4 regions of the Pseudoalteromonas sp. NZS71 genome follow, and region 4 is predicted to be linked to each of the others. Evidence: predicted binding sites of a transcription regulator. Region 4 holds the regulator's gene; each other region holds the start of a gene.
What was found. The regulator sigma-54, encoded in region 4, starts transcription at its own class of promoters, with help from an activator protein. The targets are predictions, from matches to a motif close to GTTGGCACGNNNNTNGNNT.
Positions count from the first base shown of each region.

Region 1: the regulator sigma-54 is predicted to act here: its motif matches at 6,003-6,021, upstream of I6E85_RS04345 (EF-hand domain-containing protein).
Region 2: the regulator sigma-54 is predicted to act here: its motif matches at 4,320-4,338, upstream of I6E85_RS13960 (CsbD family protein).
Region 3: the regulator sigma-54 is predicted to act here: its motif matches at 5,904-5,922, upstream of I6E85_RS01010 (amidase family protein).

Region 1 covers NZ_JADYWS010000005.1:289-8,311, reverse strand. Annotated here, with positions in the region: gene pta (phosphate acetyltransferase) at 1-949, opposite strand, end outside; gene I6E85_RS04375 (acetate kinase) at 951-2,165, opposite strand; gene yfbV (terminus macrodomain insulation protein YfbV) at 2,450-2,896, shown strand; gene I6E85_RS04365 (putative RNA methyltransferase) at 2,893-3,708, opposite strand; gene I6E85_RS04360 (energy-coupling factor ABC transporter permease) at 3,705-4,352, opposite strand; gene xthA (exodeoxyribonuclease III) at 4,358-5,164, opposite strand; gene I6E85_RS04350 (hypothetical protein) at 5,405-5,836, shown strand; gene I6E85_RS04345 (EF-hand domain-containing protein) at 6,063-6,584, shown strand; gene scpB (SMC-Scp complex subunit ScpB) at 6,736-7,326, shown strand; gene rluB (23S rRNA pseudouridine(2605) synthase RluB) at 7,323-8,023, shown strand, end outside.
Region 2 covers NZ_JADYWS010000020.1:36,335-44,357, reverse strand. Annotated here, with positions in the region: gene I6E85_RS13975 (Ig-like domain-containing protein) at 1-707, shown strand, start outside; gene I6E85_RS13970 ((2Fe-2S)-binding protein) at 1,250-1,747, shown strand; gene I6E85_RS13965 (xanthine dehydrogenase family protein molybdopterin-binding subunit) at 1,744-4,005, shown strand; gene I6E85_RS13960 (CsbD family protein) at 4,075-4,272, opposite strand; gene I6E85_RS13955 (group II truncated hemoglobin) at 4,553-4,966, shown strand; gene hrpB (ATP-dependent helicase HrpB) at 5,050-7,476, shown strand; gene I6E85_RS13945 (nuclear transport factor 2 family protein) at 7,568-8,023, shown strand, end outside.
Region 3 covers NZ_JADYWS010000001.1:243,053-251,075, reverse strand. Annotated here, with positions in the region: gene I6E85_RS01030 (allantoate amidohydrolase) at 1-809, opposite strand, end outside; gene I6E85_RS01025 (alanine--glyoxylate aminotransferase family protein) at 823-2,052, opposite strand; gene I6E85_RS01020 (sulfite exporter TauE/SafE family protein) at 2,056-2,880, opposite strand; gene I6E85_RS01015 (gamma-glutamyltransferase family protein) at 2,868-4,469, opposite strand; gene I6E85_RS01010 (amidase family protein) at 4,466-5,668, opposite strand; gene I6E85_RS01005 (putative 4-hydroxy-4-methyl-2-oxoglutarate aldolase) at 6,075-6,557, opposite strand; gene I6E85_RS01000 (TetR/AcrR family transcriptional regulator) at 6,561-7,214, opposite strand; gene yddG (aromatic amino acid DMT transporter YddG) at 7,396-8,023, shown strand, end outside.
Region 4 covers NZ_JADYWS010000008.1:140,423-148,445, reverse strand. Annotated here, with positions in the region: gene ptsN (PTS IIA-like nitrogen regulatory protein PtsN) at 1-353, opposite strand, end outside; gene hpf (ribosome hibernation promoting factor) at 358-645, opposite strand; gene I6E85_RS07410 (RNA polymerase factor sigma-54) at 672-2,171, opposite strand; gene lptB (LPS export ABC transporter ATP-binding protein) at 2,241-2,966, opposite strand; gene lptA (lipopolysaccharide transport periplasmic protein LptA) at 2,963-3,508, opposite strand; gene lptC (LPS export ABC transporter periplasmic protein LptC) at 3,498-4,052, opposite strand; gene kdsC (3-deoxy-manno-octulosonate-8-phosphatase KdsC) at 4,049-4,600, opposite strand; gene I6E85_RS07385 (KpsF/GutQ family sugar-phosphate isomerase) at 4,601-5,572, opposite strand; gene I6E85_RS07380 (calcium/sodium antiporter) at 5,576-6,544, opposite strand; gene I6E85_RS07375 (ATP-binding cassette domain-containing protein) at 6,800-7,615, shown strand; gene mlaE (lipid asymmetry maintenance ABC transporter permease subunit MlaE) at 7,615-8,023, shown strand, end outside.

The sequences.
Region 1 (8,023 bases), on a different contig from region 4:
CCATAATACGTGGCTCTGGCTCAAAACCACCGGTGAGTAATATAGCACCAAGTTTAGTGCCGTTCATAGCAGATAAGCACGCAGCAACAAGTATGTCAGAGCGATCGCCCGGTGTTACTAATAAAGCGCCTGGCGTAAAATAATTTAAAATATTTGAAACCGTACGAGCACAAAAAGTAATGCGGCGCAGACGACGATGAAGCATATCGCCTTCGTTAATAATCGTGGCTTTTAAGTATGCGCTTAAGTCTTTTACGCGCGGGGCTACTAAGTCAAAATCCCACGGGATTGCACCAAGTAACATAAACGGATTTTTTTTAAAAATAGGTAGGGATGCTAAACGATTTAACTCGTTTTCAAGCTCTTCAGGTTTATAGGCATCGACTAAATCGGCGCGTGCACGACCTTCATCATCAAGTGGCGCATTTACTTTATTAAAAATACAGCCCAGTACGCGAGGATGATCGATACCACCGTAGTTACCTGCTGCAATTTCAAGGCGGTCTTCTATTTGAGTAATGGTGTAATTACCTGGGGTAAGTACAAATACAATTTCGGCGCCGAGTGTTTGCGCAATTTCGCGGTTTACACGCCCAGCATAAGGTTGACGACGAGTAGGTACCATACCTTCAATAATAGCGACTTCGTCGTCGTTTATTTTACTTTCAAAGCGTTCAACAATTTCCTCTAGTAGGTCATCACCTTTACCGTCGCCAATCATTTGCTCAGCATAATCAAGTGCAAAAGGCATTGGGGGATTAATAGGTGAGCCTTGAGTGACTATTTGTGTTGATTTTTCAGGGCCTGTTTCACCAGAACGTGGCTGAGCTATTGGTTTGAAAAAGTTAACTTTAACTGTTTTTTGTTCAAGTGCACGCACTAAACCAACTGATACCGACGTCAAACCCACACCGGTAGAAACAGGAATTAACATAATACGACGTGCCATATTAAAGCTCCTTTACAATATTTGCAGCATCAAGGGCAATAACCCATTCTTCATTAGTTGGCATTACAACTGCTTTGATGTGTGAATTTTTACAGCTAATAACGCCTTCTTGACCAAAGCGCGCATTGAGGTTGGCTTGCGGATTACAATTAATGCCTAAAAAGGCAAGTTGTGTAATTACTTTTTCACGAATAATATCTGAGTTTTCACCAATACCACCAGTAAATATAACAGCATCAAGGCGCTGTAATGGCACCATATACGCTGCAATTTGTTTTGAAAGGCGGTAGCAAAACATTTCAATTGCGAGTATCGCTTTTTTATTACCGACCATAGCGGCTTCTTCAATGGTACGGCAATCGTTAGAAAGCTCGCTAATACCTAACAAGCCACTTTTTTGATTTAGTAGGTTATCAATTTGCTGGGCTGTGTAATCAAGTTGAGTGGTTAAAAAATTAAATAAACCAGGGTCAATATCGCCGCTACGAGTGCCCATTATCAGTCCCTCTAGAGGCGTTAGTCCCATGCTGGTATCAACACTCTTACCATTTTTAATAGCGCATACAGAACAACCGTTGCCTAAGTGGGCACTAATAAAATTGCTTTGCTCGATAGGTTGCTGAAGTAACTTTGCTGTTTGCCCTGCAACATAAAAATGACTTGTGCCGTGAAAACCATAACGCCTAACACCAAACTCGGTGTACAACTTATATGGAAGAGCGTAAAGAAAGGCAACTTCATTCATAGTTTGGTGAAATGCAGTATCAAACACCGCGACTTGTGGCAAACCTTCAAACGATGCCTGCGCCGACGATATACCTAGTAAATTAGCGTGCCCATGAAGCGGCGCAAGCGTTGCCGACTGTGTAATGCCTGCAATTACTTTTTCGTCAATCAATACCGATTCCGTAAAGTGCTCGCCGCCATGTACTACACGATGGCCCACTGCGATAAGTTGCTCGTCTAATTTGTGATCTTTTATTAAGCTTACAAGCGTATTTATAGCCTCAGCATGTGCTTGATTAGTCGCTAAGTCGATAACTGTTTTAGCACCATTAAATTTGTATTTAATAGAGGGCGCTTTGGCGCCTAAGCTTTCTGCAAGGCCTGAAATAATTTCGTGACCATCGTTTGCATCAATAATGGCAAACTTTAAGCTAGAGCTACCACAATTTAAAACTAAAACGTGTTGTGATTCAGGAGAGGTTGTTGGCATAGATTCAATTTCCATAAACAAATTTAGTAAGTAAACGTTAGTACGTAATCGTTACACTTACGGTATTAAATAAAGCTAAAACAATTGAGTGTTCAACTGCAAAGTGGTTAACGCAATGTTAAATACTTTACCTTAATTAAGATGTTTAAGTTAGGATTGTTCGCCATTAAAAGGTAAATTTAAGCTGTTTTACTGAGAAAGTGTAACTCTTTCATTTTGTGTTACACTTTGCGTATAGCTCGTTTTTCCATTGTATTTAAAAGCAGTATCTGTGAGGAGTCATGATGCAAAAAAGTGTGATGTCACAACTACAAACTGGCCGTTTGTATGGTAAAAAATGGCCAATGCGCAAAGAGCTTGCGCCTTTGTTTTTAGAGTTTAGAGTAATTAGAGCGACTGAGCTTGCCATTACAGTAATGCCAATATTAGCCATGCTAACATTGTTTTTTCAGCTAAATTACTTAGGTTCTGATTTTTTACCACAAGCCATTGCGAGTGCATTATTTTTTATATCTCTACCATTACAAGGCTTGTTTTGGTTAGGTAAGCGAGCGCAAACGCCTTTAGAGCCTGCGATGCAAAAATGGTATAACGAGCTGTACACTAAAATGGCTGCTAATGGATATCAAACGCAGTTAAGTGATAACAAGCCCCGTTATATGGAGCTTGCCAATTTACTTAAAGATATGTTTGATAAAATGGACAGGGCGTTTACTAAAGAGCAGTTTTAGAGAGTTACATCATTATCTATTTTGGTAAACTGAGTAATATAAAACGATAAGGTGACAGTGTGTTCACCTTTTTCTTCGAGTGCTGTCCAGTGCTCGGGTCTAAATTTCCATGCAAATGGCGTCATCATTATTAAGTTTTTAATATCAGTAAAGCTAAGCGCTACATGCTCTGTTAAAAGGATCTGCTCTGATTTTTGAAACCCTTTTGGAGTGGCTATTTCAGTATGTTCGTTTACTTCTGAATATATATACGATTTTAGCTCTTTTAAATGACAGGGTCCTGGGCTTGCAACCACTAATATTGCGTTTTGATTTGCTAGGCGTTCAAGCTCTTGCTCAAACAAAGGTGCAAATACACTTACAAGTACATCAGCAAATTGGCTTTTAAAGGGCGCTTGGCTGATTGATGCCACACTAAATTGGCAATTAGGGTAGCGCTTAGCTGCATATTTAACCGCTGATTTTGAAATGTCGACACCGTATACAACAGCATTTGTTTTATTTGCGATTGCTTGGGTATAAAACCCTTCACCGCATCCTAAATCAATAATAGTATTCGCACTTATATTACTAATTATATCGCTAAGATTTCGTTGTAAGAAGCCATAATAACCACGCTCTAAAAATGCGCGTCTGGCTTGTACCATTTCAAGTGAATCACCCGGTTGTTTTGAATTTTTCTGTTGCACAGGCAGTAAATTAACATAGCCTTCTTTAGCAAAATCAAAGCTGTGGTTGTTAGCACAACGAAGTGTTGAATCAGTTTTCAAAAGTGCTAGGTTACACAGCGGGCATTGATATTCAAGACTCATGAGCCTAGGTAGTCCTTATCGTAAAAAGTTTTTACCCAATGCGGGCGATAGGTGATCATAATTGTTATAGCCATGCCGTTGAGCATTGCTTCAGGAAACCAAATTATGGCACTTAAATAAACGTAGTTATCTGCAAGTTCTTGCCAATTGTATTGCCCTATAGCTAAGTAAAATAAAGCACCTAGGCTTATTTTTATACAGGCTATAAATCCTGCGGTTATAAACGCACAAACAAATATATAAACAAAAAAATGACGAGGTAAATATTGGTAACTAATTATAAAGCCAAGATAGCTCAATAAAATAGGAATAAACGCACCAATAAGCAGTTGTACTGGTAACAGCTCAAGTTCAATTTGACCAAAGGCAGCGAGTAGGGCTGTGGCAAGTAGGCTACTTAAAATAGTCAATCGCCAGCCTAAAATTAATGTAGCAGCCGTAACACCTAGGATGTGTAAATCAAGGCCAGTTAAAATGCCAGCCTTTATTCGCCAAAGCACTGCAAACACTAACGCACACGCAAGTACGCTAGTTTGACGGACGGGCGTACTAAGCAATGTTTTATATGTTTTTTTATCAAAGCTTAATAGAGCAATAATAATTACAAGAGCCCAAAGTAGCCCCTGTATTGTTAGGCTTAGCATAATAATTACTTAAATGTTGACCATATAGGGGCATGATCTGACGGTTTTTCAATACCGCGAAGTTCGTAATCAATACCTGTATCTATGCAGCGTGCTGCAAGCTCATTGGTTGCAAGCACTACATCTATACGAAGTCCTCGATTATCTACAAACCCTTTAGAGCGATAGTCAAACCACGAGTATTGATCGTCTGTTTCGGGGTTTTGCTCTCTAAAGGTGTCTTTAAAACCCCAATTAAGTAATGTTGCAAGCCATTCACGCTCTACCGGTTGAAAAGAACATTTACCCGTTTTTAACCAACGTTTAGCATTTACGTCGCCAATACCAATATCTAAATCGGTAGGTGATATGTTGATATCACCCATAACGATGACGTCTTGATCGGGTGTGTGATTGGTTTCAAGGTGTGTCATTAAATCTTTATAAAATTGACGTTTATAAGGGAATTTAGTTTCGTGATTAATATTATCACCTTGTGGGAAATAGCCATTCATGACAGTAAGGTCGCGACCGTTTTCTTGTTCAACAGTGACGCTTATCATGCGTTTTTGCGATTCATCTGTATCGGTGGCAAAACCTTTTAAGACCGATTTAGGCTCTTTTTTGCATAACATAGCTACGCCATAATGCGCTTTTTGACCATGAAAGTAGACGTGATATCCCATTTTTTGTACATCTTCTAATGGGAATGCTTCGTCGTGAACTTTAATCTCTTGCAAGCCAATAACGTCTGGTTGATGTTTGTCGATAATTGCTTGTAATTGGTGAAGACGAGCACGCAGACCATTGATATTGAAAGAAATCACTTTCATAAAATTTACCTTAAAATTGGTTCTATTTAATAGATTAAATTGTATCAGTAAATACGCGTACATAACATGACTGAATTGAGATAATAGCTGCGCAAATGTTGATCAAATGATGAGTAAAGTTTAAACATTGTGAATACAATATTAATTATTTAAATAAATAAAAAATTCAATTGAACTTAACTTTATTGAATATATAGTGCGCGAAATTCACTTTTTTAGCTCGTTCAAATAGGATCTCTCATGAAAACTCAACTACTTTTAGCCACTGCTTTACTAGCATCTGCAACTGCGTCAGCTCAAAGCAATACTTACTTTAGCCAAGATAACAAAATTGAGTCTAATTTATGTGTACTAAGTGCAAACGAAGGCTTTAGCGTTGCTCGTAAAGAAGCTGCCCAGCACGGTGTTTACCTATCTCGTTTTTCTAAAAGCATTTTATGTAATGGTGAAGATATTCGTGATATTGCTAAAAAAACGACATTAAGCAACGCATCAGTTGAGAAAGTAGAAGTATTTGCAAAAGACGCCCAACAAGAAACTCAATTATGTATGACGGCTTTAAAACAAGGTTTAGCACCTGTTCGTCAAAAAATTGGTAACCTAAACTCATTAAAATGTAATGGTCAAAACGTTACTGAGTTTGTTAAACGCTACCAAAACGCAGCAATCTAATTGTTAGCTTAACTATATAAGTAAAATTGAAATGCCTGGTTTTTACCGGGCATTTTTTTGCAAAAATTACAAGGTTGTTTGCAAAGCTTGCAAGCTTAACTTATTGAAACTGTTTAATAAATATACCGACCGAGATTAAGTTATTGATTATTATAAGTTAACTATTATTGGCATTGGATTTGTATTAGTTAAAGTGACATTTAATTAATTACGAAGGATACGTCTTATGAAAAAGTTAACATTAGCAGCCACTATTTTAGCATCATTAAGCCTAGCGGCTTGTTCATCTAATCAAGGTCTTGAAAGAATAGACAGTGACTTTGCAAGTTTAGATAATGATAGCGATGGCTACATCTCAAAAGTTGAAGCTGATGACGATAGCATTTGGGGCCATTTTTCAAATATTGATACCAATATGGATAACGAAATTAGCCGCAAAGAATTTAACACTTATATGAAGCTTAATAATGGCAAAGTAGCCACTGATTCTGAAGTAAGTGAGTCGGCATTTAAAGCTGAAATTGCTAAATTCGATAAAATTGAAAGCAGTTTTTCAAGCTTAGATAACGACAGCAATGGCTATATCTCGGTAGTTGAAGGTAACGATGATGATATTTCAAATCATTTTGGTTACATGGATAAAAACCAAGATAAGCGCATCAGTAAAAGCGAGTTTATGGGTTACATTAAAAAATACGGTAACGCAGTAGCTGAAGATGATGCATTAGAAGCTTTTAAAAGTAACTAATAGTTACCATTTTAGTAAGTAAGATTAAAGCCAGTGCTAGTCACTGGCTTTTTTGTGTTTTAAATTTAGTTATTTGATAGATATATTTTCCTAGTTTGGTGTTGTTCTGTCATAATAGATGGCTGTGTATTTTTATTTGTTAAGAGTGTGTATGGCGGGTCGGCGAATTAGTGATGAACAACTAGTTGAGATCATTGAAGCAGCTATTTTTGTTGCAGATAAGCCTGTTAGTAAACGCCACCTCAAAGACATCGTATTAATAGATTTAGCTATTTCTATGGCACGAATAAATGACGCAATAGATACAATACAAGAACATTTTCAAACTCGTGGTATTCGCTTAGTTGAAGTGGGTAGTGGGTATCGGTTTCAGGCATGCAGTAGTTTAAGCCCTTGGTTAAATAACTTGTGGCAAGAACGCGCACCAAAATACTCGCGTGCTTTACTGGAAACATTATCACTTATTGCATACAGGCAGCCCATTACACGCGGCGAAATTGAGCAAGTAAGAGGTGTTACTACGGGTTCGAATATTATTAAAACCTTACTCGAAAGAGAGTGGGTTAAAGTGGTAGGGCATAAAGAGGTTCCGGGAAAGCCGGCTTTATATGCAACTACTAAGCAATTTTTAGATTATTTTTCGTTAACTGGACTTGAAAATTTACCTGCGTTGCCAACAGAGCAGCAAAGTAAAATTAACCAGTTATTGAGCGATCCTTCTGTGAGAGAACCATCCGAATGAGTATTATACAAGGTGAAAAGTTACAAAAAGTCTTAGCCCGTGCAGGCGTAGGCTCACGCCGTGAAATGGAAAAATACATTGACGCAAACCGCGTTAGTGTAAACGGTAAAGTGGCAAAGTTAGGTGACCGTGTTGAAGAAACCGATTTGATTCGTGTTGACGGACACAGTGTAAAAATCGAAGAAAAAGCAGACCGAATCTGTCGTGTGATTATGTATAACAAACCAGAAGGTGAGTTAAGCACACGTAAAGATCCTGAAGGGCGTCGTACTGTATTTGACCGACTTCCTCGTATTGATGGCGATCGCTGGATTGCGGTTGGTCGATTAGACGTCAATACATCGGGTTTAATGCTTTTTACAAACGATGGTGAACTAGCAAACCGTTTAATGCACCCAAGCTATGAAGTAGAGCGTGAATACTCTGCACGTGTATTTGGTGAAGTAACCAATGAAACGGTTAAAAACTTACTACGTGGTGTTGAGCTTGAAGATGGTCCAGCCAAATTCACGACTGTAACCCCTATGGGTGGCGAAGGCGTTAACCGTTGGTTTAACGTAACGTTAAATGAAGGGCGTAACCGTGAAGTTCGTCGTTTATGGCAGTCTCAAGATGCGGAAGTATCTCGTCTTATTCGTATTCGTTACGGTAAACTAGAGCTTGATAAGCGCGTGCCACAAGGTGGTTGGATGGAGTA
Region 2 (8,023 bases), on a different contig from region 4:
GTTCACGTTCAGCGTTATCAAGCTTAACGTTAGAGCTCACAAATACAGCACCTACAGCAAATAATATGACACTGCAAACTCATTGGAATACACCGCTTAACTTTAACCTAGAAGGTGTGGATGAAGACGCTGAGCCATTAGTATTTCAAATTAAAAATTCGCCTGCTCATGGGCAAATTCAGTTAATGGACTCTGCTTTAGGTGGCGTGACCTTTTCACCAAGTGGTGACTCGGTTGAGCCAGTATCAGTTAGCTTTACAGTGAAGGATTCTTTAGTTGAATCTGAGCTTCATAATGTTGTTATTGAACTAACAAATACAGCCCCACAAGCTCAAAATGTAACATATAACACCTCTTATAAGAGTGAAGTGAATGGTCGCTTTTCAGCATTAGATAGCGACAACGATACACTTGAATTTGAAGTGGTAACTGAGCCAAATTCAGGAACTTTAACATTTGAGCCTGATACTGGATTGTTTAAACTAACTCCTACGAGCGAATCTGATCATGTAGTAACGTTTAGTTATGTAGCTAAAGATAAATTTGATAGTTCAGCAGTTCAAACCGTGACTATAAACGTTGAAGGTAAGCAAGCTGCTGCGGTAGCGACTCCTTCATCTGATTCAGGCTCTAGCTCTGGTGGCAGTATTTATTACTTACTTACGCTGCTATCAGTGGTTTTATTTGGTAGACGCCGTTTTAATTAGTAGTTAAAAGCTTATTTACACTATCTAAAACCGCCAAATGGCGGTTTTTTATTTATTAATAATCTTTTTAAACTCAACGATTTATTGCTTACTTTTGTCATAGGTGTTCGTATAACCCTACACTTTGCTAATAACGATGTGGTTACTTAATACGATTTTTGCTTAAATATATTGTAAGTTTTAACTTGGATGTTTTTAGGCTTTTATTTAGGGCTGTTTATCTTTCGAGGTTTAACATGCACTGCCCCGAGGATTCTGCATAGGGGCAATTTACGCTTTGTTGTTTACAAACCTCCCGCCGCGATTAAATCTCCCCTAGATTGAGTGAACTTCAATCTAAAAAGGTCTGCAGTCCCTAGTCTAATACTAATAATCAGACGTTAATAATTTCAATGTGGTTTAAACGTTCTAATAATTAGTATTTTTATAAAACAGATCTAAGTGGTAGGCTAAAAGTAGTAAGTATAAAATAGTAAGTAATTAAAAATAGTTCTCGCGCAACAAGGAACCCTCCTGTAAAGCGCTTTGCCAAGGAGTTTAGTATGATCACGCTTACCATTAATGGTAATAAACATGAGTTTTCTGGCGATCCGTCAACGCCAGTATTATGGTATCTCCGAGACGAATTGAATTTAACTGGGCCTAAATTTGGCTGTGGTATGGCTCAGTGCGGTGCGTGTACCGTGCATATTGATGGGGTAGCTCAGCGCTCGTGTGTATTGCCTGTAGCGGCAGTAGCGGGTCTTTCAATTACAACAATTGAAGGGTTAAGCGAGCAGGGCGATCACCCAGTGCAACAAGCATGGGTTGAGCATAAAGTACCGCAGTGTGGTTTTTGCCAGTGCGGCCAAATGATGCAAGCTGCAAGCTTATTAGCTGCAAACCCAACCCCAACCGACGATGAAATAGTAAGTAATATGTCGGGAAATATTTGCCGTTGTGGTACATACCCGCGTATTCATAAAGCAATTAAATCAGCTGCTAAAACAATGGCGAGTGTTCAGTATTTTGACCCAAATGAACAAGGGGAAGAAGTATGAACCAAGATAACAAATACTTTGATTTAAACCGTCGTAAGTTTTTAAAAACCAGTGCGATAGGTGCGTTAGTACTCGGTACTTATTTTGTAGGCAGTGCGCCAAGAGCATTTGCGGGTGTGTTAGAGCAGCCATCTGAGCTGGCAAAACGCGCAAACTTATTTATTGCACTGCGCCCAGACGGCATGGTTGAAATAACGTGCCATCGCTCTGAAATGGGTCAGCAAATTCGCACCGCGATTGCACAAATAGTTGCCGATGAAATGGAAGCCGCGTGGGATAAGGTTATTGTTATTCAGGGTAAGGGCGATCCTAAATACGGCGATCAAAATACCGATGGCTCGCGCAGTATTCGCTACAACATGCAGCGCCTGCGTGAAATGGGCGCAAGTGTGCGTTACATGATGCAGCTTGCTGCCGCTAAGCATTGGGGTGTAAAACCAGAAACATGTACCGCAGTACAGCACGTTGTTACTCACAGCTCAGGTAAATCACTTACTTATAAAGATTTAATCGACTTAGCATTTACAATAACGCCACCAGAAGCTGACAAACTAACACTTAAAACACGCAAAGAATGGCGCTACATTAATACCGGTATGGCGCACATAGATTTAGCCGATTTAGTAACAGGCAAAGCTATATTTGCAGCCGATGTACGCGAACCACAAGCGCTGGTGGCTATAATTGAACGCCCGCCGGTAGTAGGCGGTGTTGTTAAGTCGTTTGATGCTAGTGCTACAAAAGCGATAAACGGCGTTATAGATGTTATTGAAATTCTTGCACCAAAAGGCGCGCCGCAGTTTCAGCCAAAAGGCGGAATTGCGATTATAGCTAAAAACACATGGGCTGCATGGCAAGGGCGTAAAGCATTAAAAGTAGTGTGGGATGATGGCAAAAATGGCGATTACAATTCAAAAGAATTTAAAAAGTCATTACTAAAAACAGTACAAACTCCACAGGCAAACATACGTGATAAAGGCGATGCCATGGGCGTGTTGGCTAAATCGAGCAATAAACTCGTAGCTGATTATTACGCACCGCACCTTGCTCAAGCACCAATGGAGCCGCCTTGTGCAACAGCTATGTACAACAAAGATAGTGTTGATATATGGGCTGCTACGCAAAATCCACAAGCCGATATGAAAACAGTGGCTGCAATGCTTGGCATGGACGAGAGCAAAATTAACGTTAACGTTACCATGTTAGGAGGCGGCTTTGGGCGTAAGTCAAAACCTGACTTTTCAGCAGAGGCAGCTTACCTTTCAATGAAAGTAGGCAAGCCTATTCGTGTGCAATGGACGCGTGAAGACGACATACAACATGGTTTTTACCATGCAGTTTCGGCTCAGCACATTGAAGCATCACTAGATAAAAATGGCGCAATAGAATCGTATTTACATCGCACCGCGTTTTCACCTATTACCTCTACCTTTTCAGAAGGGGCGACTACGCCAGGGAGCTTTGAACTGCGCTTAGGATTTACCGATAACCCTATTAACACACCTAACATGAAGTTAGAAAACGGTGATGCGCAAGCCAAAGCACGAATTGGTTGGATGCGTTCTGTATCAAATATTTTTCATGCCTTTGCTATTCAGTCATTTATTGGCGAAGCAGCGCACAAAGCCGGTCGCGACCAAAAAGACTATTTACTAGACACGATAGGTCCGAGTCGTATTGTTGATGTAACCGAGCAAAATGCCACATACGATAATTACGGTGGCGATAAAGCGGTTTATCCTTTAGATATTGGCAGACTGCGCCATGTTATTGAAAAAGTAGCTGACATGAGTAAATGGGGGCGAGAGCTTCCTAAAGGTCGAGGTTTAGGCATAGCAGCACACAGAAGCTTTTTAACTTACGTAGCTACGGTAGTTGAGGTAGAAGTGTCGGATGCTGGCGATTTAAAAGTGATTAAATCGTGGGTTGCCATTGACGCGGGTACTGTTGTAAACACCGACACCGTGAAAAACCAAACCCAAGGTGGCTCTATTTATGGGATTACAACTGCAATCAGCGATGGTATTACCTTTGATAAAGGGCGCGTACAGCAAAGTAATTTTCATGATTATCGCGTACCGCGTATGAGCGACGCACCTCTTGAGATTGACGTTGAAATTGTACAAAGTGATGCACCACCAGCAGGAGTAGGCGAGCCGTCTACACCAGTTTATGCGCCAGCATTATGTAATGCTATTTTTGCAGCGTGCGGAAAGCGTATTAGGCAGTTACCGATTGGTAACCAATTAAAAGCGTAGCTAAATAACCTACAGCTTAAACAAAAAAAACCGCCAAATGGCGGTTTTTTTAAAAGCGGTTAACGCGGTTTAACGACCTTTTTCAAACTCATCAACTTCACGCTCTGCTTCTTCTTTAGATTTACCGTATTGCTGCTGGATTTTACCAACTAGCTCTGTACGGCTACCTTCAATTTTATCTAAATCGTCGTTGGTAAGATCGCCCCATTTTTGTTGAGCCTTACCTTTAAGTTCTTTCCAATTACCTTCGATACGATCGCTGTTCATAAGTTTATCCTTACTTTAGGTTAGTGAATTAACTGTCAGTTATAAAGTAGCAAGCCTTGTACCAATGAATAATAATGGTTTTATTGCTTTTATTATCAGTTGGTTATATTTTTATGTTGAGCGATTTTGTTTTTAATATTGCGCTTTTTATTAAAAAATATACATAGCAGCCTGTAATTATTGCTGACATAAGATACGCCGCTTTGATGTAACTCATTCTTAAATTTTTGTTTTAAGCTAATATGCAGGTATTAAATAAAGTAGTTAACCTGAGTGAGTTATGAATACAAAAACGTGTGAATACGGAGTGGGTGACTGCTCATACAAAATGGCAGGTGAGTTAGCAGGTATTACACAATTGGTGAATGCGTTTTACGATAATATGGACGCTTTAAAAGAGGCTGAACATATAAGGAGTATGCATTCAAAAGACTTATTGGCATCGCGTAAAAAACTTGCTTACTTTTTGTCGGGCTGGTTAGGTGGTCCTAAATTATACGCTGAACATTTTGGCAGTATTAACATTCCTCAAGCGCACAAACATCTACATGTAGGAATTGAGCAAAGTGACGCATGGCTTTTGTGCATGCAAAAAGCGGTTGATGAGCAACCTTACGAAGCACCATTTAAAATTTACTTAATGCAGCAATTACGAGTGCCTGCAGATCGAATTAGAATGGTATCGGGTAGTTAATAGCAATTATTAATAAACATCAACCGCAGCTAGGCTTTGGTTTTTTGTTACAATGCCTGCAAAGTAATTTAGAGTAAATAGCTGTGCTGCCGGTTCAAGACATATATCAACAACTCGTTACTACATTACAAAGTAATCCTATTACGTTATTACAAGCGCCACCTGGTGCGGGTAAATCTACGTGGTTGCCGCTGCAACTAATGCGCGATGGGCATTTTAAACGTATTGTAATGCTAGAGCCACGCCGAATAGCTGCACGTAATATTGCCAGTTACTTAGCAAAGTGCCAAAACGAAAGTGTTGGGCAAAGTGTAGGTTTGCGGATTAGGGGCGAGAGTAAAGTAAGCGCGAATACGCGCCTCGAGATAGTTACCGAAGGCATGCTAACGCGCATGCTGCAAAACGACCCCGAATTAAGCGATATAGATTTACTTATATTTGATGAATTTCATGAACGTTCAATTGCAGCCGACACCTCACTTGCCTTTGCGCTCGAGACCCAAAGTGCGCTGCGTGAAGATTTAACCATTATGCTTATGTCGGCAACGCTTGATACTGAGCGTTATACAGCGTTTTTTGATTGCCCTGTAATTCAATCAAGCGGTCGCAGCTACCCAATAGACGAAGTATACATACCCATAAAAGATGAAAGCCGCTGGCTTGATGCAATTCCTAGCATAATAAAACAAGCACTTAATGAACAAACAGGTAGCGCATTGGTATTTTTACCTGGGCAATTTGAGATACTACGTGTACAACAAGCACTCACCGATCTACCGAGTAACTGTATAGTAGTAACGCTATTTGGCGAGCAAGATAAAGCCAATCAGCAAGCTGCTATTGCTCCCGCGCCAAATGGCATACGCAAAGTAGTGCTTACCACCAATGTAGCCGAAACCAGTTTAACTATTGAAGGCATACGCATTGTAATTGACAGCGGCAAGCGCCGTGCAGCGACCTTTAATTTAAAAACAGGGGTTACTGAGCTCACAACACAAAGTATATCGCGCTCATCTGCTGTGCAGCGTGCAGGGCGTGCAGGGCGAATAGAGCCGGGCATTGTTTATCGAATTGGCTCAAAGCAAACTTTTGAACGACGTAATAGCCACGACAATCCCGAAATACTCACATCAGACATAAGCCAACTTATGCTTGAGGCAAAGCAATGGGGAGCCAGTATTGATGAGCTAACCTTGCTCGATAAGCCCACTGAGCAACAATGCGAGCAGGCAAGTAACCTGCTTAACATGCTAGAAGCTATTGATAGCAAAGGTAAGCTCACACCGCTTGGCAGTAAAATGTTAGGTTTTGGTGCTGATATTCGTTTGGCGCATATGCTACTAAAAGCCCAAATACTTGATGACCAACTCCCTGGTACTTATCGCCTTGCTATTTATTTAGTGGCATTACTTGAGAGCCGAGTAAATAGTCCAAACGAGTTGAGTTTAGCGCTGCATAGCCAACAGCAACGTCCGCATCCGGTATTTAAACAACAGTTAAAATATTGGCAAAGCCGCTTAAAAGTAAAAGACGAAAACAGCGAATTAAATACGCATTATATTAGTTTGCTAGTGGCATTGGCATACCCAGATCGTATTGCTAAAAAACGCGGTAATGGTTACCTACTTGCCAACGGTGCAGGTGCTGAGTTAAATGCCGATTACTGGCACAACGACGATTACTTAGCTATAGCAACCATGGGCGGGCACAAAGGAGGGCGTATATTTGCTGCCACCGCGCTTAACCCATTTGAGTTACAAGAATTTTTACCGCATTTATTTAGTGAACTTACTCGCTGTGAGTTTGACGAAAAATCAGCACGTTTTATTCATCAAGATGAAGTAAAGCTTGGTGCTATAACGCTCACCAGCCAGCCTAGTAAACAAAAATTAGATAAGGGCGAGCGTGCTAAAGCGTGGCTTAGCTTATTTGCTAAACATGGCTTTGCATTATTTAACGAGCAACCTGATGCGCAGCAATTGCTGATACGTATGAGCTTAGCAAGTAATTTAATGCCTGATAAATTCCCACAAATAAATGAGCAACAACTTATTCAAAATGCAGCGCAGTGGCTAGGCGTGTTTTTAGAAGATATTAAAACCCTCACACAGCTTAAAAAGTTTAACTACCTTGAGGCATTACAAAACTGTTTTGATTGGCAACACCAAACAGCTTTAAAAGCACTGTTACCACTGCGCTTAACAGTGCCCAGTGGCTCAAATATAAAAATAGAATACCAACTTGACGGCCCCGCAAAGCTAAGCGTGCGTATGCAAGAAGTTTACGGCTTGACCAGTACGCCTATGCTTGCCAACGGTAAATTGCCACTGCTTATGGAGTTGCTATCGCCGGGTAAACGCTCACTGCAACTTACTCAAGATTTAGCGCACTTTTGGGCTAGCAGTTACCGCGACGTGCAAAAGGAAATGAAAGGCCGCTACCCTAAACATTTTTGGCCAGACGATCCTGCCAACAGCGTTGCAACCAACAGAGTAAAGAGCAAAATGTAGGTGATAATTCACTTAAAACTGATTTTGTTTGATTATTGAACTTACTAATGTAATGTACCTATAAAATATTTTTAGCTACAGGGAATAGTCAATGAGGTTACTTTTAACGTTAGGCTTGGCTCTAGTAACTGCTTTTTCGGCGTATGCTGAAAAGCCACTCGACTTAAACGCGTTTGCGCAGCAGTACCATAAAACAATGACCGCCACACAAGCACCTAACGCAGGTATTAAAGAGCTTGAGGCTTATCTTGCATTGTTAACCGATGATATTGGTAATCAGCATATTCCGTATCAACCGGATGACTTACGTACTCCTGATGGCAAAGAGCAGATGCGCAAAGGTATGAGTTTTTACTTAGGTGCGCACACGTTGTTTGAAAGCACACTGCTTAATACATTTGTGTTTAATGATACAGGCTTTGCTATTCGTTATAAGAGTCATGCAAAGGGCATTCACCCGCAAAGTAAGCAGCCAATAGAATACACCTCCACAATGATGGAAGTGATTGAAATTGAAAACGGCAAAGTGGCGATGATCCGCAAGTAT
Region 3 (8,023 bases), on a different contig from region 4:
TTTTTTGCTAGCTGCTCTATGGCAAGAGTAAGTTCGGCGCAGCCTGCTAGTGAATCCTGCCTCAAGTTCATTGGCGTTGTACCCGCATGACCACTTTGCCCTGTTAGGGTAAGCATGGCGCGTTTAGCACCTGCTATAGCCGTTACTACTCCGAGCGCCTGATTAACCGATTCGAGTACAGGGCCTTGTTCAATATGAGTTTCCCAGTAAGCTAGTAATTCGTTTTTGTTTAGTGCGGCCTTTGCGTAGTCGTTAGGGTTTAGGCCAAAGTCGAGCATGGCTTGGCGCATAGTTATGCCGTTTGTGTCTTCAATGTTTAGCCACTGTGGGTCAAATTCGTTGGCGAGGGCTTTTGAGCCAATTAAAGTTGTGGCAAAGCGCGTGCCTTCTTCATCGCAAAAGCCCACTACATCTAAATGAAAGGGCAGGTCGAGCTTTAACTTATATGCAAGCGCTGCAATTTCTATCCCCAGCAGTACACCTAAAATACCATCAAACGCACCTGCGTTTGGAACTGTGTCGAGGTGCGATCCTATAATTAAACGTTTAGCATGGGGGTTTGATGATTTAAGCCGCCCCCAAAGGTTGCCCACTTCGTCTTGCCACGATTGCATGCCCGCCTCAACCATCCACGATGCGGTAACAGCGTTACACTCTTTGTGCTCTTTTGATAAGTACACGCGGTGAATACCGCCTTGCATTTGCGATAGTGCGCTGAGAGTTTTACAGCGAGATAAAGCGCGTGTTGCATATTCATCAGCAAGTTCTTTATCTAATAAAGGGCTGTGTTGTGGGCTTACAATCGTCATGCTAAATCCTTGTTTATTTATAGTGAGCAAGGGCTGCAATGGCGGCTTCGCCTTTAGGGCCTTTGTAACCGTTGGCATGCAAGCAAGCGTCTAAGCTTGCAAGTGTTTGTAATACGGTATCTTTTCGGGCGTTGTAGCCCATAGTGCCAATACGCCAAATTTTGCCATGCAGTGGCCCAAACGAAGTGCCAATTTCTATTCCAAAATCGGTTAGCATTTGTCCGCGTACGTGATCGGCATTAATGCCCTCGGGTATATAAACACCCAGTACATTGTTCATTTTATGTGTTAAATCGCCAAATACATTTAAGCCGAGCGCTTGAATGCCTGTTAGCATGGCATCGCCATGTAATTTGTGGCGCGCTACGCAGTTATCCACGCCTTCTTCAATGACTATGCGGGCGCATTCTGAGGCGCAATACAGCATGCTGGTGGCTTCGGTATGATGGTTGAGGCGCTCCTCTCCCCAGTAATTCATGATCATACCTAAATCAAAATAGTTAGAGCGCACAAAGGGCTCTGTGCCGTCGATATGATCGGCTGTGCGAATACCTGCTTCTACCTTTTTACGTTTTTGGATCCACTCGGCGCATTTGTCGCTTAGTGTTAATGGCGCAGACCCAGAAGGACCGCCTAAACATTTTTGCAGGCCAACAGAAAGTGCATCGAGTTTCCATTCATCGGCAGGAAGTTCGTTGCCCACAATAGAGGCGGTGGCATCGCAGTAAAATAGTACATCGTGCTTTTGGCAAATATCGCCAATATGCTCAAGAGGTTGGTTCATGGTGGTGGATGTATCGCCTTGTACCATAGCAAGTACATGGGGTTTTACATCAACAATGGCTTTTTCTATTTGTTCTGGCGTAAACACTTCGCCCCACGGTACTTCTATTGTGTGCACCTTTGCGCCAACGCGTTCTGCTATTTCAGCAAGTAGGTGGCCAAAGCGCCCCATAATTGGCACTAGTACTTTATCGCCTGGGCGTAAAATTGAGCATAATACGGCTTCAATACCCGCGCGCGATGTGCCATCTATTAGCATGGTCCATTCGTTTTTAGTTTTAAAAATTTCGCGGTAACGTGCCATGGTTTCGTTCATAAAACCGGTCATTACTGGGTCGTATTGACCTATAAGTTGCGCCGACATAGCACGTAAAACACGAGGATCTGCATTAATTGGACCTGGTCCCATTAATAAACGCTGTGGTGGGTTTAAGGTTTGAACTTGCGTGTTATTAAACATATTTTAGGCTCCCAGAGTCTGAATAAGCATGCGAATGCCGGTTATCATTAAGACAACGGCAAAAGCGCGTTTTAGTTGTTTTTGATCCAGCTTACTACCAATTTTTACGCCAATAGGCGCAAATAAAATAGTCAGCGGAATAATAAGAAAAAAGGCAGGGAGGTTAACTAACCCCCACGTACCTAGGGGAGCATCGGTTGGCGTTGTGCCAATACTTAATAAGGTAATAACACCTGGTAGCGCAATCAATAAACCAAAAACGGCCGCAGTTCCTACTGCAACATGGGCGCGTACATTAAATGCGTTTAGCATAGGTACGCCAATAGTACCGCCGCCTATGCCAATCATTACCGACAAACCACCTACAATACTTGCCATAACGCCTTGACCAAATTTACCTGGCAGTTGTTTTACAAGCGCAGGTGCGCCGGCTCTAAATAACATGTTTAAACTGACTAAAATAGCAATGCAGGCAAACATGAGCACTAATGCGTTACCGCGAACGGTATGAGCAATAATACTACCGACTACCGCCATAACTAATATAAACGGTGCCCAGTATTTTATTAGCGCAAGGTCAATATTTCCTTTGCTATGATGCGAGCGAATAGATGAAAGCGAAGTAGGTACTATGGTTGCAAGTGATGTGGCAGTGGCTATCATCATTGCCGACTCTGGGCTTACGCCAAAACCTTGCAGTAAAAAATACAGCACAGGGACGATAACAATACCGCCGCCTACACCAAAAAGTCCTGCTAAAATACCGGCAAAAATACCGGTTGCTATTAAGGCTACTATAATTGGCCATTGATTTATTATTTCTGACATTGTGTTCCTGCTGTAGTTACTGTTGCACGTCCATCTGAACGAGGATCTGTTGCAGCTTCAAGGCTTGTAGGTGTATCTAAAATAGCCCCAGCGTGCCCCATCATTTCGTTATTATTATCAACGCTTACCCAATCGTGGTCACGTTGATTTAATTCATGTTCTATATGAAAAACTAACTCTTTTTCAATTTTTAAATTTGTACTCGTATCGCCCCATGTGCGCCCAAGTAACCAACGAGGGTCGCTAATGGCTTGGTTTATTGATTTATTTCGCCATGCGTAGCCTGCAAAAACAGCGGCTTGGGTTTGTGGTTGCCCTTCACCGCCCATAGTGCCGTAGGCAAGGCGACGACCATCGCTAAACTTTGCCATTGCTGGGTTAAGTGTATGAGCCGGCTTTTTATTTGGCGCAAGGGCGTTAATATTGTTATCCGCATCAATACCTTCATTGTTTAAACTAAAGCTTAAACCACGGTTATTCCACACAAAACCGCCTTCGCTCATTAATATTCCGCTGCCAAATTCCCAATAAATACTTTGAATAAAGCTGACTAATTGGCCGTTTTTATCTCTAGCTGCCATCCACACGGTATCGCCAGGCTCTGCGCTAAAAGGCCATTTTTTGGCTTTGGTCATATCAATATTATTAGCAAGTTGGCTTAAGCGATTATCGGTTAGTGCGTTTTTATAATCGTCTCCTAATACTTCAGGGTCAGCCCAAAGAGTAGGGCGATGGGTAAAGCTTTGTTTGGTTGCCTCAACAATTAAATGCATCCAGTCGGCATCGGTTTTAGCTTTGTGTTTTAGTTTATTTACGGCACCAATTATTTGCAGTGAATGCACGCCTTGTGTTGGTGCGGGTAAGTTATAGCAATCAATACCTGATAAGTTTGCATTTAGCGCAGTAACGACCTCGGCTTTAGTATTTGCAATATCACTTACGGTAATTGAGCTACCTGCTTTTGCTAAGTCGGCGGCAAATGAGTTAGCAAGTGCACCTTCATAAAATGCGTTTAAACCCTGTTTTGCTAAGTGTTCAAATGTTGCTGCAAGTTTAGGGTTTTTAAAATGCTGACCTGCTTGCAAGGGCTTACCATTGGGTATATAGAGGCTTTTAAACGCGTCATTGGTATTATTTGCAGCAGCTAGCTTTTCGCAGCCTGCTTGCAAGCTTTTTGTAACGGTAAAGCCCTCGCGAGCAAGTGCAATGGCGGGCGCTAAAATTTTTGACAGTGGCAGTGCTGCGTGTTCATCTAGCTCAAGGGCTTTTTGCCAACCGCGTATTGTACCCGCTTGAGTCAATGCGCTTAGTCCGCCGCGCTCTGGTATTTGTGTGAGCGTGTTATAAGCACTTGTATTACTTGCAGCTCGGCCGCAGGCGTCAATAGCGATGGGCGTTTTTTGGTTTGGGTTATCGATAAGCCAAAAGCTATCGCCACCAATTGAGTTCATATGTGGATATACAACGCTAATAGCAGCGGCAGCGGCTACCATAGCCTCGGTGGCTGTACCGCCTTGTTTTAGTATATTTATACCCGCCTCAGTGGCCGAAAAATGAGACGCGGTAAATGCAATGTTGTGTGTGGTCATGCCGGTGTGTCCTGTTTAAAGTGTGCAGCAAGGTGCTTAACGCAAGCAAGTAGGCTTTTATCGTTACCGTGGCTCATCATTAATGAAAAACCATACGGATGATCATTTGCTAAATCAGCCAGCGGTAAATGCACTTGCGCTGAGCCACTAAGTCCTGCAATTGCCGAAAGCGTAATAATTTGCATGCGTAAGGCGCTTGTGTCGGCGCCTAATTTAGGTGCGGTTGTGGGGGTGGTTGGCAAAAATAAACAGCTGTTTGTATTTAGGTTTTTAGCTATTAGTGTTTGCCATTGGGTTTGTACTTTTAGTGCTTCTTGTTCTTCTTGATCAGTTAGGGCAAGCGCCATATTAAAACGTGCCGCAATTGCTGGAGCAAACTGGGGAAGTTGCCCCGGCAATTGAAGCCAATCTTTATGCGTTTTTGCGATTGCTCGCCCTTGCAGTACTCTAAAACTATCAGCAAGTTCATTTAATAAGTTGCTGTTAGGTAGTTCAAATTCTTTATGGTGCTTAAAATTAGGCTTGGTTTTTTCAAGCAATTGTTTAAGTGGGGCTTGTAAAGCAGGGTCAACGAGTTCAAATAACGGCTCGCAAATAACTAAGGTATCAACGTTATTAATAGCTTGATTTGGTAGCAGTACATTACCTACATCGCTTAATAGCTCGGCGCTTTGGGTAAGCCAACCTATGGTATCAAAAGGCGGAGCCAACGGTATTAGGCCGTCTTTTTCAATCACGTTATGGCTTGGCCTTATGCCATATAAACCACAATAGCTGGCGGGTATTCTAATTGAGCCGCCGGTGTCGGTGCCTAAGCCAGTATCAGCTAAGTTTGCAGCAACGGATGCAGCAGACCCCATACTCGAACCACCGCAAGCATGCCCTTTTAATTTAGGATTTTGCGCAGCGCCATAATGTATATTATTACCCTCTAAGCTATAAGCCAGTTCGTCAGTATGGGTAAAGCCTATAAAGTTACAACCAGCGGTCATGAGCTTATTAACCGAGCTTGCCGTATTTTGAGCCGGTTTAGCTGTTTTAAACCAGTGTGGGTTGCCTGCGCTGTTACGCTCGCCCTTTACTGCAAATACATCTTTTACAGCTAAGCGATTGTTTGCAAGCACCCCAGAGTGGTTTGTTTGCCACAGGGTAGGACCGTGATTGCAAAATATACCTTTGTTGTTTTTTTTATCACTCATTTGCAGCTCATTATTATAAAACTGACCAAGTACTTACTTATTAAGTTAAGAGTGATTAAAAAGCGGGCTGGTTATTATTATAAATACCAATTTTATTAAAAACATGTTCATTCTATCGGATTAAATAGCGCATTCACTGCGTCATTTTCTTCGCGTTATAATAGATCACTAATTTAATGCAATTGCTAAAGCTGTGCTTTTTAATCGGTAGTTTTGATTTTATAGTGCTTAGACTAAGCAAGAGGAATGCCATAAATTAAAACCCTGTCCAACTGGTCAGGTTTTGTTGGGTTGTATGAGATTTGTAAATGTGGGCTATAAAAATAGTGAGATTAAAATGAGCTAAAACAAACCAACTTGGTGCGTAGGTGCACCAAGTTGGTCTCTATTTATATGGTTTTGAGTGCTAAATAAGCGGTGTTTTACTGATGATTAAACCATTAATATCGGCGTAAACCCAATCGTTAGGTTCAATAGTGGTGCTAAGCATGGTAACAGCTTGGTTTTTATCACCAAAGCCGCGCTTTAAGGTACTACGCGGTGTAGAGCCTAGCGCCATTACAGGTAAGTTCATTGTGGCGAGTATTTCAATATCTCGGCAACAGCCATTTATTATTACGCCTTCCCAGCCATTATTTAGGGCACGCTCAGCCATAATATCGCCTATAAATGCAAAGCGTTTGCTCGCAAAACCGTTTATAACCAATACTTTACCTTCACCATTTTCATGCAATATATCGGCGGCAAAAGAGTTGTCTTCTGGGCAGGTAACGGTAACTACTTTGCCATAAAACGTGGTTTTTTTACCAAAGTGATAAAGGCCGCTGTCTGCTACTTGTACGTTATCGCGATGATCGTCAAATAAATCGGGAGTAGTAAAGGATGTCATGGGTTAAGTCTCACTTTGCTCAGGTATTTTAAGACCAATACCTTTTAAAATTATGTGGGCAATTGATTGCGTAATTTGTGCCACATCGGTTTCGTCGTACTCTAATTTGTTCATTACGAGTAAAACCTCAGCCTGAAAGTCGGCGTAATATTGCGTGGTAGACCAAATAGTAAAAAGCAAATGGTAGGGATCAACCTTATCCATTTTATCTGCGTCCATCCATGCTTGAAGTACATCAACCTTTTGTTTAACCCAAGGGCGGGTATTGGTTCTAAAGTAGTTTTGTAAATAAGGGGCACCGCGCAGTATTTCACTAGCAAATAAGCGAGATTGCATTGGCTGATTTACGGCCAGTATTACTTTGCTTTTAATATAGTTATAAAGCACGGTAGCTGGATCGTCGTTAATTGTGACGTTATCGAGCCCTAAGTTCCAATTAGCTATTATGCGGTCGATCACAGACTCGTACAGACCATCCTTACTTTTAAAGTAATACAAAATATTAGCTTTTGGCACCTGCGCTTCTTTAGCAACCATGCTCATACTTGCTCCGTCGTAACCTAGTTGCGAAAACAATTGCTCGGCGGCATCTAAAATTAGTTTTTGGTTTTTCTCGCGTGTCACTTCTTTTTTATTTGGTTTTATTTGTGTGGTCATTGTTGAGTTTGCGTGTTTAACGTATTGATTGATTGTAGCTTTACTGACCAAAAGGTCAATTACTAAAAAGGGTGAATGTTAAAAACAGGCGAGAGGTTTAAGCTATTAACTTTAATTGTTTAATTAAATAATTACTGTTAGTTTAGTTTCAAATTTACGAGTAGTACTTTTGGATTGGCAAATGGATTTTATAAGCAAAAATAAATATACACTATATGGAGTCGCTGCAATATTACTGTGGAGTTGCTTAGTTGCATTACTACGGGATATTTCTGAGTTGTTTAGCCCCATTGGTGGTGCTGCGGCTATGTATTCTGTCAGTGCGATATTTTTAATTTTGGTTATGGGAGTGCCCAAGTTTAGTAGTTTTTCGAAACGCTACTTGGTAGTAGGTACTTTATTATTTGTATCGTACGAAATTTGTTTGGCGCTTTCTATTGGTATGGCAAATAGTCGTCATCAGGCAATGGAAATGGCGGTTATTAATTATTTATGGCCCACGCTAACAATATTGCTCTCTATTATTATTGGGCGCAAAAAAGTAAGTTACTGGGTTTACCCAAGCATGATTATTGCTTTTTTAGGCGTTGCTTGGTGTATTACGGGCGATCAAGAAATGTCGGTCGATACGCTTGTTACTAACTTTGCTGATAATCCTGCTACTTATTTAATGGCATTAGCTGCAGCGTTTATATGGGCTATTTATTGCGTAGTTACGCAAAAGCTGAGTAATGGTAAAAATGCCATTACGTTATTTTTTACTGTTACGGCAATGAGTTTGTGGGCGCAATATGGTTTTAGTAATGAAG
Region 4 (8,023 bases):
GCGAGAGTCTTTAAGTGCTGTTGGTTATCGCCATCTGGTACGATGAGTGCGACAAAAATATCAACAGGACGATTATCTATTGCATCAAAATTTATTGGAGTTTCGCTAACGAGTACTAAAGCTAAAGGCTCTTCTGCACCGCTCATTCGACCATGAGGAATGGCAATGCCACGGCCAATACCTGTACTACCCAGTTTCTCTCTACTCATTAAAGCAGTAAGGATATCCTGTTGCGGTAAATACGGAAGTTTGTCGTGAGCAAGTTCGCTAATGAACTCTAAAATTCTTTTTTTGCTATTAAAAAGGACCGCAGCTTTGCTGCAGTCCTGGCATATAAGTGAGCTTAATTTCATCATATTAGTGTCGAGCAAGCTTCTCTTTGTGTTTAATTACTTGTCGATCGAGCTTGTCGATCAACGAGTCAATGGCGGCATACATATCTTGATGTTCCGTAGAGGCAAATAGCTCAGCACCACTTACATGTATTGTGGCTTCTGCTTTTTGATTTAATTTTTCTACATCGAGAATGACATGAACATTATTAATATGATCAGAGTGTCTTTCTAGCTTCGCAAATTTGGTATTAATATAGTCTCTTAGTGAATCGGTTAATTCTACGTGACGACCAGTTAAGTTTAGTTGCATAAGCATTACCCTCTTTTTTTTGCGTCTTAGATCAAGCTTTTACGTTGATTTGACGGTGGAATAGCCAGAGATTCGCGGTATTTTGCGATTGTACGTCTTGCTACTTTAATTCCTTGCTCAGCCAATATATCCGCTATTTTGCTATCACTCAATGGTTTTGCTGAGTTTTCTGCAGCGATTAATTTGCGGATAAGTGCACGAATTGCTGTAGATGAACATTCACCACCGTTTTCGGTGCTTACATGGCTTGAGAAAAAGTATTTAAGCTCAAATATACCACGGGGTGTATGCATATACTTTTGAGTTGTTACGCGCGAAATTGTTGATTCGTGCATTTCTACCATTTCAGCAACATCATTTAAAACCATTGGTTTCATTGCTTCAGGGCCGTGTTCAAAAAAGCCTTGTTGTTGCTTAACAATACAATTAGTTACTTTTAAAAGTGTGTCGTTTCTACTTTCTAAGCTTTTAATAAACCATTTAGCTTCTTGTAAATGCGAGCGAATAAACTGGCTGTCACCACTCGATTTCACAGTGCGAGACATTGCAGCGTATTGGCTATTAACACGAATTTTAGGCATGCTATCTGGGTTTAACTCAACAACCCAGCGGCCTTTAATTTTTTTAACTGACACGTCTGGAATAACATACTCAGATTCTTCTCTTACAATAGTATCTGCTGGCTTAGGACTAAGAGTATGGATTAATGTCATTACTTCTTTAAGCTCTTCTTCTTTGAGCTTGGTTTTCTTCATTAATGTACGATAGTCACGAGCAGCTAATAAATCAATATGCTCGGTTAAAATCATTTTTGTTTCATTAATGTAAGGTGTTTCTTTATCAAACTGATTAAGCTGAATACACAAACACTCTTGTAAACTACGTGCAGCAATACCAACAGGATCAAACAGTTGGATGCGTTTTAATACAGCTTCAATTTCATCAAGTTCGACTTCGTTATCATCTTCGTTTTCTTGATTAAAGCTTTCTAAAATCTCTTCGCAGCTTAGTGTTAAAATACCTGAATCATCAACTGCTTCTACGATGGCAATAGCAATAGCTTCGTCTGTAGGGCTAAATGGCGTTAATTGTAACTGCCACATTAAATACTCATGGAGCGTCTCTGTAGAGGCACCTTGATAAATTGATTCATCTTCAGGCATTGGACCCGATGATGCTGCAGGAGCGGCACTCATGTACTCATCCCAGCTAACATCCATAGCCATGTCGTCACTTAGCGTGTCTTTCGCAAGTGCTTCACCACTATCTTGTTCGTATTCGCTTGGAGCATCATCGGCAGATGCGCTAACAGTTATGTCATCGGTATCAGCTTTTTGCTCGTTTTTGCCAGCAGCATCTTCTGAGTAGTCTTGTTCTTCAACCTCTAATAGCGGGTTGCTGTCGAGAGCTTCTTGTATTTCTTGCTGGAGATCCAATGTACTGAGTTGCAACAAACGAATAGCTTGTTGCAGCTGTGGAGTCATTGTAAGTTGCTGGCCCATGCGCAGCTGTAGTGATTGCCTCATGTATCTCTAACAATCCTTTTATGTTGTTATAATTAATACTAGCAGATGCTTAAAGACATGGCGTAAATGTTACAGCCTAAATTGCTCGCCTAAGTAAACATCGCGTACTGTTTTATCATTTAATACGTGTTCTGGAGTACCTGATGCAATCAGCTCCCCATGAGAAACAATGTAGGCTTTTTCACAAACATCAAGGGTTTCTCTTACGTTATGGTCGGTAATTAATACTCCAATCCCACGATTTTTAAGATGTTCTATTATTTTCTTTATATCTAATACTGAAATTGGATCAACACCAGCGAACGGTTCATCCAGTAATATAAATTTAGGATCTGCTGCCAGCGCACGTGCTATTTCGACACGACGACGTTCGCCACCTGATAATGCCATACCTTGGCTATCGCGAATGTGTTGTATGCTAAATTCATCTAATAATTTATCGAGTGTATCTTCTCGAGTTTGTTTATTTAGCTCTTTGCGCGTTTCTAAAATAGCCATTAAGTTTTGATAAACAGTTAGCTTTCTGAAAATTGAAGACTCTTGCGGTAAGTAGCCTATGCCTAATCTAGCACGACTATGCATAGGTAAAAGAGTAATATCGTTATCATCTATCGATATTTTACCTTTATCGCTAGGCACAAGGCCTACAATCATATAAAACGTGGTTGTTTTGCCTGCGCCGTTAGGGCCAAGTAAGCCAACAATACTGCCCGCTTTTACTTCAAGGCCAACGTTTTTTACAACTTCACGGCCTTTATAGCTCTTTGCTAATAGTTCTGCTTTTAATGTGCTCATGGTTGACCTTTGTCGCTTTTTTTACTTTTTTTAGTTTCAATGGGTACTAAAATTGTATGAACGCGGTCAGTTGAGTTTTCATCTTTTTCGGCACTGATTAGCTGTTGCTCAATGTCGTAGGTAATGCTTTTAGCATTTATTTTTTGTCCTGCTTGCGATACCTGTGCATTACCAACAAGCGTTAAAAAACGCTTAGATACATCGTAACGTACTTCGTCAGCACTGGCGCTCATAGTCGTGCCGTCTGATTGCTTCTCTTCAAAGTGGGCAGGGCTACCAGTGGCAATTAATAATTGCTTATTATCACCAAGTTCATCGCGTTTATGTACTTCGAGACGGTCGGCTGTAATACGGCGGTTACCGTGAATAATTTCAACGTTTTTCTCAAAAATCCCGACATTAGCTTTTAATTGACCTTCTTGCTTATCGGCGCTTATTGATATTTGATTTGCAGCAGGCTGTGTATTTGGCTCTGCAGCACTGCTATTAAATGCTAGTATAAGTGTAGGAATAATAAGTGATTTTAATATTTTATTGGTCATAATATATGGTTCGCGTATGGTTAATTAGTTTTATCACTTCGGTTTTTAAGTCGGCTTCTAGGCCTTTGCCGGTGATTTTTAAATTGGGTCCAGTGATGATAACGGGTTGCTCCGAGCGCATTGTTAATAGCTTTATATCTACCTGAATATTATCAGCATTGATTTTGTCTATCATGGCGTTATCGGTTAAGTTTTTGGCAACCACATTACCTTCTAAAATTAATTGTTTGTCTTCGTATAATGTTGCTTCGTCTGCATTTATTTGCCACGTTTGCTTTTCGTTATATAAAGTAAAAATGGGTTTTTCAAAAAACGTGAAACCTAATTGCTGATATAGTTCCATTTTAGCCGCAGTTACTTTGTGGCTGATTGTACCTTGTTCGTCATAGGCTGTTTGTTTGAGTTCAATGGCTATGTAATCAGGCTTGGCAATAACTTCAGGCTCAGTCTGAGGCAAAATATTTGGTTGTGTAAAATAAGGGTACCAAAGCCAAACCATACAGCTAATGAATAAAACGCTTAATATTATGCGCGCTGCATTCATGAACTAGTGCCTTGTGTAGTCAACGCTTTACCATTTTCAAGCATAAGTAAGTCGGTGAGCTCTCTTACTGCACCAAAGCCGCCAGGCATTTGCGTTACATAGTGTGATAAACGTTTAATAAGTGGATGGGCATCATTTACTGCAACAGCAAAGCCGACTAATTCCATAACGGGCATGTCAGGGCCATCATCACCGATATAAGCAATTTGTTCATCGCTAAGGTTGAGTTTGTCTTTTAATTCTTGATAGGCAATGAGCTTATTTTCTTGGCCTTGATAAATATGCTGTACGGTTAAGCTGCTCATACGTTGTTGCACTATTTGTGAATGACGACCAGTAATTACAGCCACTTCAAAGCCACTGTTTATAAGCGCTTTAATGCCAAAACCATCTTTTGTATTAAATGCTTTTAGCTCTTCACCTTGATTACCAAGATAAATACGGCCATCAGAAAATACACCATCAATATCGCATATAAGTAGCTTTACTTTTTTAGCGCGTGCTTTTGCATCATCGCTCAGCGGTTGATAGAGTTCTTCAAATTGCATTTATAACACTCCTGCTTTTAATAGGTCTTGCATGTTTAATGCGCCAATAGGTTGGTTTTTCTCATTGACGACGATTAAGCCATTTATACGTTTGTGTTCCATAATATTAAGCGCTTCAGCGGCTAAAATATCTTGTGTAGCCGTAGTACATGACTTAGTCATAACAACATCTATTTGTGTTGTATGAATATCAATTCTTTGCTCTAAAATACGACGTAAATCGCCATCGGTAAATAATCCCACGAGCTGCTGATTTTCATCAACAATGGCTGTCATGCCTAAACCTTTGGCGGACATTTCAATAAGGGCGTCTTTAACTGTTTGTGAAACGCTAATAATAGGTGTATTTGCGCCACCGTGCATAACATCTTTTAAAGTAAGCAGTAAGCGCTTGCCTAAACTACCACCTGGGTGAGATAGCGCGAAGTCATCAGCTGTAAAGCCGCGGGCTTCTAATAGTGCAACTGCCATGGCATCGCCCATCGCAAGCGTTGCAGTGGTGCTTGATGTAGGAGCTAGACCCAATGAACAGGCTTCTTTTTCTACTTTAATACACACATGTACATTAGCAAGGGTCGCCATGGTTGATTGCGTATTGCCAGTCATCGATATCATTTTGGCACCAAGTCGTTTTAAAACCGGAATGATATTTAAAACTTCGCTGGTCTCTCCTGAATTAGAAATAAGCATAACCACGTCATTTTTAGTGATCATACCTAAATCACCATGACTTGCTTCACCAGGGTGAACAAAAAATGCAGGGCTGCCAGTACTCGCAAGAGTGGCCGCGATTTTATTGCCAATATGACCTGATTTACCCATGCCAATGACAATAATACGGCCTTCGCAGTCGTACATTAATTGGCACGCGTTATTAAAATTCTCATCTACATATTGTGCAATATCACTAAGTGCTTGGCGCTCAACATCTAAAACGCGAAGACCTTGTTCAATAAAATTTAGCGTTGCCATCATTTACCCTACTTGACTAAAAATATACCCTTGGTAACCCAAAAACGCTATTAGCAATAAGCCGCCTTCTACTCTATTGATACGTTGGGTGCCTCTAAAGTTCAATGACATAATAATAAGAGCAAGTGTTGCACCAATCATAATTAATACGTCTCGACTTACTAATGATGGGTCAATGGCAGAAGGGTTAATGATACCTGCAAGTGGTAATACCGCTAGAATATTAAATATATTTGAGCCAACAATATTACCTAGTGCTAAATCATCTTCATTTTTAAGTACACCAGCTACCGAAGCTGCAAGCTCTGGCAAGCTAGTACCAATGGCAATAATTGTTAAGCCAATGACTAAGTCGCTTAAGCCGAAGTATTTTGCAATGTCTACAGCTGAACCTATTAAAAAATGAGAGCTAACAGGTAGGAGTATCATGCCTATAACTAACCAAAATATCGCTTTTTTTGTAGGTACATCGTTAGGTACGTCGTCGCAGGCTTCTGAGACAAATGGGTCATCTTGGTTTTTTGCACGCATAGACACAATAATTAACCCACCGATGAATACGATAAAGCCAACTAAAAGTGCAACACCTTCATTAAATGAAAAGTAGTTATCCGAAAAGACATACCAAGTAGCAAGAGATACTAGCATTACCAATGGCATTTCGCGTTTTAACGTACTAGATGAAACTGAAAGAGGGCGAAATAGAGCTGTAATACCTAACACAAGTAAAATGTTTGTAATGTTAGAGCCAACAGCATTACCGACGGCAGTGTCGGTTTTGTTAGCCAGAGCGGCAGAGGCTGAAACCATCATTTCGGGGGCTGATGAGCCCATAGCTACCACGGTTAAACCAACAATAAGTGTAGGTACACCAAAGTTTTTAGCAAGAGCCGCAGCGCCATAAACAAACCTGTCTGCACTCCAAACAAGAGCTGCAAAACCAAGAATTAAAATAACAAACGAGGTAACCATTGTGTTAAGCCAGTTATACAAAATACGGATGGCGCGAATAGTAACAAAAGCCAAGATGAAAGTATAAATAAAAGAGTAAGGTCAACTACGTAACAATGCTGCTTTTAAACAGCTAATTTAAAAATTTAAGCCGGGGTTAAGCTGTTTTGAGCGAGTCTTATAATCCTTTTCATGGATGTATTACAAAATCTTACGAATTGTTTTTTCCATCTTTGACAAAAAAGCTTTAAAATAGGTGCACTAGTGAACATTTTTATGGAGAGCGACTTGTCGCAATCAATAGTAGAAGTCAAGGATGTTAGCTTTTCGAGAGGCAATAGAACTATATATAAAAATATGAGTTTTAGCGTTCCTAAAGGTAAAATTACTGCGATCATGGGGCCAAGCGGAATTGGCAAAACCACTATGTTGCGTTTAATTGGTGGTCAGCTTAAACCCGATTCAGGTGATATTTTATTTGAAGGTGGCAGCATTCCTAAAATGTCTCGTAAAGAGTTATACGAAGCACGTACTAAAATGAGCATGCTTTTTCAAAGTGGTGCGCTGTTTACTGATATGTCGGTATTTGACAATATTGCGTTTCCTATAAGAGAGCACACAAAGCTAAGTGAAGACCTTATTCGATTAGTTGTATTAATGAAGCTGCAAGCGGTAGGGCTACGTGGCGCTAAAGATTTAATGCCCTCTGAGTTATCAGGCGGTATGGCAAGACGTGCTGCACTTGCGCGCGCTATAGCACTTGATCCAGAGCTAATCATGTACGATGAGCCATTTGCAGGACAAGACCCTATTTCGATGGGCGTATTGGTTAAGCTAATTAAGTCGCTTAACGAGGTATTAGGTTTATCGTCTTTAATTGTGACGCATGATGTGACAGAGGTAATGAGTATTGCCGATCACGTTATAATTATCGCTGATCAAGGGGTAATTGGTTGTGGTACCCCAGATGAAATGCGTAATCACGAATCTCCTTTAGTTCAACAGTTTTTAAAAGGCTTGTCGGATGGTCCGGTACCATTTCATTTTCCGGCTCAAGCTTATGCAGACGAGCTGCTTGGAGAAAAAGCATAATGTTGGATTTATTTCAAAAGCTAGGGCATAAAACGCTAGGACGCTTTGCGGCTCTCGGTCGTTCAGCTTATATGCTGTTTAGTGCATTAGCGCATGTTCCTAATTTTAAAAAAGGCACACCGTTACTTGTTCGCCAGCTTTATATGGTGGGTTCGCAATCGTTACTCATTATTATGGTGTCGGGTTTGTTTATCGGCATGGTATTGGCTTTACAAGGTTACACCGTATTAGTTGGTTATGGCGCTGAGGATAGTTTAGGGCCGTTAGTGGCACTGAGTTTATTGCGAGAACTGGGCCCGGTTGTTACTGCATTACTGTTTGCAGGACGCGCAGGCAGCGCATTGACTGCTGAAATTGGCTTAATGAAAGCAACAGAGCAGCTTTCATCACTTGAGATGATGGCAATCG